DNA from 2 places in the Streptomyces sp. NPDC043726 genome. Region 1 is predicted to be linked to the other one. Evidence: riboswitches for the same ligand, from Rfam matches in the RefSeq annotation. Region 1 holds a riboswitch; the other holds the start of a gene.

The links. Region 1 has a riboswitch for ZMP and ZTP ahead of AC068Z_RS04730 (bifunctional 5,10-methylenetetrahydrofolate dehydrogenase/5,10-methenyltetrahydrofolate cyclohydrolase). Riboswitches for the same ligand answer to the same signal wherever they lie in the genome.
Region 2: another riboswitch for ZMP and ZTP. It lies ahead of AC068Z_RS02890 (glycine hydroxymethyltransferase); the one in region 1 lies ahead of AC068Z_RS04730 (bifunctional 5,10-methylenetetrahydrofolate dehydrogenase/5,10-methenyltetrahydrofolate cyclohydrolase).

The regions. Positions count from the first base shown of each region.
Region 1 covers NZ_JBWKCI010000002.1:56-4,456, forward strand. The annotation lists partial or broken gene AC068Z_RS04715 (cbb3-type cytochrome c oxidase subunit I) at 1-151, opposite strand, end outside; gene AC068Z_RS04720 (RNA polymerase sigma factor) at 297-830, shown strand; gene AC068Z_RS04725 (CU044_5270 family protein) at 823-1,779, shown strand; gene AC068Z_RS04730 (bifunctional 5,10-methylenetetrahydrofolate dehydrogenase/5,10-methenyltetrahydrofolate cyclohydrolase) at 1,780-2,628, opposite strand; ZMP/ZTP riboswitch at 2,649-2,733, opposite strand; gene AC068Z_RS04735 (nuclear transport factor 2 family protein) at 2,751-3,116, opposite strand; gene AC068Z_RS04740 (hypothetical protein) at 3,423-3,719, shown strand; gene AC068Z_RS04745 (DNA-3-methyladenine glycosylase family protein) at 3,793-4,401, shown strand, end outside.
Region 2 covers NZ_JBWKCI010000001.1:624,190-628,590, reverse strand. The annotation lists gene AC068Z_RS02900 (glutathionylspermidine synthase family protein) at 1-603, shown strand, start outside; gene rocD (ornithine--oxo-acid transaminase) at 703-1,908, opposite strand; ZMP/ZTP riboswitch at 2,011-2,100, shown strand; gene AC068Z_RS02890 (glycine hydroxymethyltransferase) at 2,135-3,583, shown strand; gene AC068Z_RS02885 (hypothetical protein) at 3,782-4,401, opposite strand, start outside.

The DNA of each region.
Region 1 (4,401 bases):
ACTGCTCGTTCGACATGATCTGCAGACCAGGCCGGGCCAGCTCGGCGCGCATGAACAGCGCCATGACGCCACCGACGCAGAAGAACGCGAACGAGGTGATCAGATAGAGCGTTCCGATCGTCTTGTGGTCGGTGGTCGTCAGCCACTTGATGCTGCTGACGTTTCGGTCTCTGTCGACTTGGTCTCTCACGACCCGCCTGTGTCCGCGCCCCGGGCCCACGTCACACTTCGGGGACGCGACAAGAATCACCGAGACCGGGTGTGACGATCCCGGGGGTGCCGGACACGAACGGGACATGAGCAACGACGAGATCTTCGCCGCTGCCTATCGCGAGCACTACTGGGCGGTCAGCCGCTATGTCGCGCGGCGCCTCGACGGGCGCACGGACGACGTCGAGGAAGTGGTGGCGGAGGTGTTCACGGTGGCCTGGCGGCGCCGTGCCGACCTGCCCGCGACCCCGCTGCCCTGGTTGTACGGCGTGGCACGCAACTGCCTGGCGAACGCGGTACGCGGCCAGGGCCGCAGACGGCGACTGGTGCGCCGGATGGGCAACGACGACGCGGCCCACGGCCGGCACGTGGAGGACGGCCCCGACGCGGAGGCCCCCGGCGCCTGGGTGCACGACGCCCTCGCCCGGCTCTCCCCGGCCGACCAGGAGGTGCTGCGGCTGACGGCCTGGGAGGAACTCGGCATCGACGAAGTGGCCCTCGCCCTCGGCTGCGGCACCCGCGCCGCGGCCATGCGCCTGCACCGGGCCCGGCGCCGGCTCAGAGCCGAGATCGACCGCATCGGCCCCACGACCCCCGCCAAGGAGCACGGCCATGGCTGACGAACTCGACCTCCTCCGCGGCGCCAACCCGGTCCCGACCGACGGCCCCCACTTCGGCGACGGACCCTTGGACCACACCGCCGAACGCCACCTGAACCGGCTGCTGAACGACCGGACCTCCCGCCGGCCCCGCCTGCGCTGGGCATTGACGGCCACGGCCCTGGTCGCCGCGCTCGTGTCGGCGCTGCTGTTCTCCGACCGGACCACCACCCCCGCCCTCGCCGCACCCCGCCCGCTCGTGGTGCGGGCCGACGCCACGCCCGTAACCCTGCGGACCCTGGCCGACAGGGGGCAGGCGGCGGCGGCCGACGGTGCGCCGAAGCTCCGCAAGGGCACCCACGTACGGTCGTGGAGCCTCGGGATGAGCGAGGACGAGCCGCCGGTCACGCTCCCCGAGGAACGTCTCGTGCGGTGGCGGGCCGACGGCAGCCACACGGAACTCGTCGTGGCGACCGACCCCACGCACCCCGGCCGGCCGGTGCTGACCGACGACGGGGAACTCGTCGACGACGGCCACGTCCTCAGCAGGCGGACGTACCCGCCCAGTTGGAGCGACGCCCCGCCCCAGTCGGGGCCGCCCGCCGACCCCGCGCGCCTGCGTGCCTACCTCCAGGAGGCCACGTACAGCGGAAGCCGGCTGGACACCGGCCAACTCCTCGACGCCGTCGGGGTGCTGCTCGACACCTGGACGCTCGGCGCCCGGGAGTCGGCCGCGCTCACCCGGCTGCTGGCGGACGCCGAGGGGCTCAGGCCGGTGGGCCGGGTGACGGACCGGCTCGGACGGGTCGGACAGGCGTACGTGCACGACGGTTCCGGCATCCGCCGGATGCTGATCCTGGACCCGGCCACCGGCGCCGTCCTGGGACTCGAGAGCACCTTCGCCGCGGCGGAGCCCGAGTACGGCGTCAGGGCCGGTGACGTGATGTCGTACCGCGCCTGGACGCGCTGATCACACCCCGAGCTGCCGGGCGGCCGCGGTCACCGTCTGCTCCAGCAGGACGGCGATCGTCATCGGACCCACCCCGCCCGGCACCGGCGTGATCAGCGAGGCTCGCTCGACGGCGGAGTCGAAGTCGACGTCGCCGACGTTCCCCGCGTTGTACCCGGCGTCGACGACGACCGCGCCGGGCTTGATGTCCTGACCCCGGATCAGCCGGGGCCGCCCCACGGCGGCGACCACGATGTCCGCCTCCCGGACCGCCGCCGACAGGTCCGCCGTACGGGAGTGGCAGTAGGTCACCGTCGCGTCGCGGGCGAGCAGCAGCATGCCGGCCGGCTTGCCCAGGATCGCGCTGCGGCCGACGACCACCGCGCGCTTGCCGGAGGGATCGACGTCGTAGGCGTCCAGCAGCCGCATGATGCCGCCGGGCGTGCAGGACACGAAGCCCGGCAGTCCGAAGCTCATCGTGGCGAAGGAGGCGAAGGTGACGCCGTCCACGTCCTTCTCCGGCGCTATCGCCTCGAACGCGGCCCGCTCGTCGATGTGCGCGCCCATCGGGTGCTGGAGCAGGATGCCGTGCACCCCGGGGTCGTCCGACAGCTTCCGCAGCTCGGCGACGAGTTCCTCGGTGGTGGTGGCCGCGGGCAGCGCCACGTGCCGGGACTCGATGCCGGCCTTGCGGCAGCGGTTCTGCTTCATCCGGACGTAGGTGACCGACGCCGGGTCCTCGCCGACCAGAACCGTCGCCAGACAGGGCGTGGTGCCGGTGCGCTCGGTGAGCTGGGCCGCTCGCTCGGCGGTCTCCTCGACGATCGTGCGGGCGAGGGACGTGCCGTCCATGAGCCGTGCCTGAGACATGATCCACTCCTGGGCTTGTTCCGGTTCGCCCAGGCGCACGGCATCGACTCTGCGTAGGCCGCTCCCCGGTGGTGCTCCACCTCAGCGCCAGTCACGGCCCGCCCCCACCCTAACGGACTCCTTTACTCGTCCCAGGCCTGGATCATCGTCTGCTCGACGATCTTGCCGTCCTTCACGGACGCCATCGACTCGGCGAGCACCCGTACCCCGTCGGAGTACCGACAGGACTCGCTGAAGGCGACGGTGTCGCCCTCGACGACGCAGCGCTCCAGCTTGTGGGTCATGTCGCGGCTGTAGACGTCCTCCAGCAACTCGCTGATCTCGTCACGGCCGTGCAGGACCCGGGGACTGCTGGGCTGGGTGTTGCGGTCCACGACGCGCAGTTCGGCGTCGTCCGCGTAGAGCGACAGGAGCGTCGTCGCCGTGTCTCCCTCGATGCCCCGGCGCAGGGCTTCGGTGTCGAAGCCGGGGCGTGCCGCGCTGCCCATGGTTGCCTCCTCGAAGGCCCGCGGCCTCGGGGGAGCGTGCCGCGACGGCCTCACCTACGAGGCTCCTCCGCCCCGGCAGCCTCGGCAAGCGCAGCGGGGGCGACCACGGGGGCCGGGCCGGGCGGCCGTCGCTCGCGGTCGGGGGGCTGGGGTGGGTTCCCGGTCGGGGCCGCGGCCTCGGGGCGGCCTCGCGGGTGCGGGCGCGCTGGTCTGCGGGCGGGGCGAGCGTGGTGGGCCGGTCCGCCTCACGGGTGAGCCGTGGTCGGCGGCCGTGTCCGGCGGGGGCCCGTCGGCGTTGCTCCGAACATGATCTCAACTCGACGTATCGTCGCCGCCGTCGGTCTGGCCGTCTCGGCCACCGGCCTCGCCGCGCCGCTGGCGAGCGCGGCCGAGGCGGAGGCCGCCCCCGGCGCGAACCTCAGCCCGATCCGCATGCTCGACTCACTGACCGTGAGCGACATCCCGGAGCAGCACAAGGCGGCCATGCCGCGGCCTTCGGCGCAGCTGAACGAGCTCAACCGGGTGCACGAGCTGAACCAGCTGCACCAGGTCACCGACCTGGCCGCCCCCGTCACCGGTCTGCTCCCCGGCATCGAGTACTGACCCGCCGTACCCCGCCCCGAAGGGCCGCCCGGACCGCCGGGCGGCCCTTCGGGGTTTCCGGGAGGGTGGAGGCATGCGGCAGCCTCCGGACCGGTCCGTGCGCTGGCGGCCCGGCTTCCCCGTGGACGCGCGGCTGACCCTGTCGAGCCTGCGCCGCGGCTCCCGCGACCCCACGCACCGGGTCGAACCCGACGGCACCGTCTGGCGCGTCGCGCGCACCGCCTCCGGGGCGGTCACCTACCGCATCCGCCAGTACCGCCTGGACGACCTCGGCGTCGACGTCTGGGGACCCGGCGCGGCCGAACTCGCCGACTCCGTGCGCCGTGAACTCGGCGAGGGCGACCGGCCCGAACTGTTCCGGCCCGCTCACCCCGTGCTGCGCGGGGCCGTACACCGCCTGCCCGGCCTACGGATCCCCTGCACCGGGCGGTTGTTCGAGGCCCTCGTGCCCGCGGTCCTCGAACAGCGCGTCGTCGGCCTGGACGCCGCCGCCTCCTTCGCCCGCCTGGTCCGGAAGTACGGGGAGCCGCCGCCCGGCCCCGCGCCCGACGGCATGCGCGTGCCCCCGCCCCCGGAGATCTGGCGCACCGTACCCAGTTGGGAGTGGCGCCGGGCGGGCGTGGACCTGCACCGCTCCGCCACCGTCGTCGAGGCCGCCCGCCACGCCGTACGGCTCGACCGC
Region 2 (4,401 bases), on a different contig from region 1:
TACCTCAAGGAGACCGCCGAGCAGGCAGGCCTCGACACCGACTGGATCTCCATGGAGGAGATCGGCTGGGACCGACTCTCGGGCCGCTTCGTCGACAACCGGCTCCGCTTCATCCGCAGCTGCTTCAAGCTCTACCCCTGGGAGTGGCTCACCACCGACCGCTTCGCCGGCCAGGTCCTGGACACCCTCGACAACGGCGGCGGCACCGGGACGACCCTGTGGATCGAGCCGGCCTGGAAGATGCTCCTGTCCAACAAGGCCCTGCTGGCCGTCCTCTGGGAGCTCTACCCCGGCCACCCCAACCTCCTCCCGGCCCACCTCGACGGCCCGCGCGACCTGGCCCGCACCACCGGCTACGTCGCCAAACCCCTGCTGGGCCGCGAGGGCGCGGGCGTGACCGTCCACGAACCGGGAGCCGACCCCGTCATCCGCGACGAGCCCTGCTGCTACCAGGAGCTGGCCCCGCTGCCCGACTTCGACGGCAACCGGGTCGTCCTCGGCGCCTGGGTCGTCGAGGACGAGTCGGCGGGCCTGGGCATCCGCGAGTCGGCGGGACTGATCACGGACGAGTACGCGCGCTTCCTCCCGCACGTGATCCTCTGAGGCCGGTACGGCGCACACGACCCTCCAGGCCGGTACGGCCCGGTCCGGGCCCGGGGCGACCCGATCGGCTGCACCGCCAGTACGGACCAAAGTGATCGGTCATACCCCCAGTACGGACCGGAGTTGGGCGAGCCCCCAGTCCAGGTCCTCCTTGCCGATCACCAACGGCGGCGCGATCCGGACCGTGGGGCCATGGGTGTCCTTCACCAGCACACCCCGGTCCATCAGCTTCTCCGACACCTCACGCCCGGTGCCGTAGCGCGGGGCGATGTCGATGCCCGCCCACAGCCCCCGCCCCCGCACCGCCGTGACCCTGCCGGTGTCGGCCAGCGCGGTCAGCTCCCGGTGCAGATGGCCACCCAGCTCCGCCGAACGCGCCTGGAACTCACCCGTCCGCATCATCGCGATCACCTCCAGCGCCACCGCACAGGCCAGCGGATTCCCGCCGAACGTCGAGCCGTGCTCGCCGGGCCCGAACACCCCCAGCACCTCGGCCGAGGACACCACCGCCGACACCGGCACCACTCCGCCCCCGAGCGCCTTGCCCAGCACGTACATGTCCGGCACGACCCCCTCGTGCTCGCACGCGAAGGTCCGCCCCGTCCGCCCGAGCCCCGACTGGATCTCATCGGCCACGAAGAGCACGTTCCGCTCCCGGGCCAGCTCCCGCACCGCCGCCAGATAGCCGGACGGCGGCACCAGCACCCCCGCCTCGCCCTGGATCGGCTCCAGCAGCACCGCCACCGTGTTCTCGCTCAGCGCCGAACGCATCGCCGTCAGATCCCCGAACGGCACGATCTCGAACCCGGGTGTGTACGGCCCGAAGTCCGCCCGTGCCTCCGGATCCGTGGAGAAGCTGATCAGGGTCGTCGTACGGCCGTGGAAGTTGTTGCCCGCGACCACGATCTTCGCCATCTCGGCGGGCACGCCCTTGACCCGGTAGCCCCACTTCCGGGCCGTCTTCACCGCGGTCTCCACCGCCTCCGCGCCCGTGTTCATCGGCAGCACCATCTCCATGCCGCACAACTGCGCGAGCTGCTCGCAGAACGCGGCGTACCGGTCGTGATGGAACGCCCGCGACGTCAGCGTCACCCGCTCCAGCTGCGCCTTCGCCGCCTCGACGATCCGCCGGTTGCGGTGCCCGAAGTTGAGGGCCGAGTAGCCGGCGAGCAGATCCAGATACCGCCGCCCCTCCACATCCGTCATCCAAGCCCCGTCGGCCGACGCGACGACGACCGGCAGCGGCGCGTAGTTGTGCGCGCCGTGCGCCTCGGCCGCGGCGATGAGGGTTTCCGTAGTGGTCACGGCACCTCCAGAAGACACCCGAAGACAAGCGGGACCCCCTTCCTATCCTTGCTCGGATGGTGGACGCGGGACCTTCACCCGACGGCGCGCCCGGTAGGCTGACCAGCGGGCCGTGACTGGCGCGCTGGGATGGGACCGACCATCGGGGAGCGGCCCGGTCGTGACTGTGTGCCGTGCGCCTGGGCCGAACCGTGAACGCTGAACGCCACGCCGTCCGGAGGCCGACTTGTCCGAGCAGCCCCTGTCCCACGAATCCACCGCCTTCCGCGCCGCCCTCGACGTCATCCGCGCCGTGGAGCCGCGGGTCGCCGACGCCATCGGCCAGGAGGTCCACGACCAGCGCGAGATGCTCAAGCTGATCGCCTCCGAGAACTACGCCTCGCCGGCCACTCTGCTGGCGATGGGCAACTGGTTCAGCGACAAGTACGCCGAGGGCACCGTCGGCCGCCGCTTCTACGCCGGCTGCCGCAATGTCGACACGGTCGAGTCCCTCGCCGCCGAACACGCCAAGGAGCTCTTCGGCGCCCGCCACGCCTACGTCCAGCCGCACTCCGGAATCGACGCCAACCTCGTCGCCTTCTGGTCCGTCCTCGCCGCCCGCGTCGAGGCACCCGCCCTGGAGAAGGCCGGCGTCCGCCAGGTCAACGACCTCTCCGACGCCGACTGGGCCGAGCTGCGCCAGGCCTTCGGAAACCAGCGCATGCTCGGCATGTCCCTGGACGCCGGCGGCCACCTCACCCACGGCTTCCGCCCGAACATCTCCGGCAAGATGTTCGACCAGCGCTCCTACGGCACCGACCCGACCACCGGCCTCCTGGACTACGAGGCGCTGCGCGCCTCCGCCCGGGAGTTCAAGCCGCTGATCATCGTCGCCGGGTACTCCGCCTACCCCCGTCTGGTGAACTTCCGGATCATGCGGGAGATCGCCGACGAGGTCGGCGCGACCCTCATGGTCGACATGGCCCACTTCGCGGGCCTGGTCGCCGGCAAGGTCCTCACCGGCGACTTCGACCCGGTCCCGCACGCCCAGATCGTCACCACGACCACTCACAAGTCGCTGCGCGGCCCGCGCGGTGGCATGGTCCTGTGCGACGACTCCCTCAAGGACCAGGTCGACCGAGGCTGCCCGATGGTCCTCGGCGGCCCGCTCCCGCACGTCATGGCCGCCAAGGCCGTCGCCCTCGCCGAGGCCCGGCAGCCCTCCTTCCAGGACTACGCCCAGCGCATCGTCGACAACTCCCGGGCCCTCGCCGAGGGCCTGATGCGCCGGGGCGCGACCCTGGTGACGGGCGGCACGGACAACCACCTGAACCTGATCGACGTGGCCACCTCCTACGGCCTGACCGGCCGCCAGGCCGAGGCCGCGCTCCTGGAGTCCGGCATCGTCACCAACCGCAACGCCATCCCGGCCGACCCCAACGGCGCCTGGTACACCTCCGGCATCCGCATCGGCACCCCCGCCCTGACCACCCGCGGTCTCGGCGCCGCCGAGATGGACGAGGTCGCCGGCCTGATCGACCGCGTCCTCACCACCACCGAGGCGGGTACCACCAAATCCGGTGCCCCCTCCAAGGCCGCCCACGTCCTGGACGCGAAGATCGCGGACGAGATCTCGCGCCGGGCGACCGACCTGGTGGCCGGCTTCCCGCTGTACCCGGAGATCGACCTCGGCTGATCAGCACTCTCTTGAGTTGTCAAAGAGCAGCGATCCTCGAAGTCGCCTCTCGAAGGTGACTCTCACAGATCGATGAGCCGCTGACGCGGCCCCTCACGCGGCGGTCCGGCACCCGGCCGGGCCGCCGCGCGGCGTATCGCGAGCCTGCCGCCCACCCCGGCCGCCGCCGTCCCGCCGTACAGCGCCGGTCCCGCCGCCTCACACGTCCCGCAGCTCCTGCCGGGGCCCCGGGTCCCCCCGACCGCCCAGCGGCCACCGGGTGGCGAAGGGCCGCAGGACCAGTGCCAGCGCCGCTCCCGCCGCACCCCCTGCCAGGGCCCACCACCAGCCGGTGTCGTCGTCCGAGCGCGCTGCCGCCGTGCTCCGGGGCGCGGGCGGGGATTCCGCCTCGACCGGCTCGGTCGGCTCGACCGGCGCTCCCGCCGCCGAGTCGTCGCGGTACACATCCCGCAGCGAGAAGGCGGACAGGTCCTCCCCGGAGTCGGGGCGGCCCAGCAGGTCCAGGTCGGACAGCAGGGCGCGGATGGGGCCGGGGTCGGCGGCGCGGTGCCAACTCGGGGTCGTCGGATCGGAGGGGATCATCGCCCGGCGCACCCAAACGTCCTCGCTCCCGCTGACCGGGAAGATCCAGTCGACCCGCCAGGGGCTGGTGTCATGGACGAGCCAGGTGAGGGTGATCCGCCGGTCGGCCCGCACGCCCTCGGGCGGGGCCCGGAACGAGCCCGCCCTGAGGAGGGAGTCCAGCCGGCCGTACTCCCGGTCCGAGTAGTACAGCCCCGCCGTCCGACCGGTCTCCGGCGAGACCAGGAACACGCTCG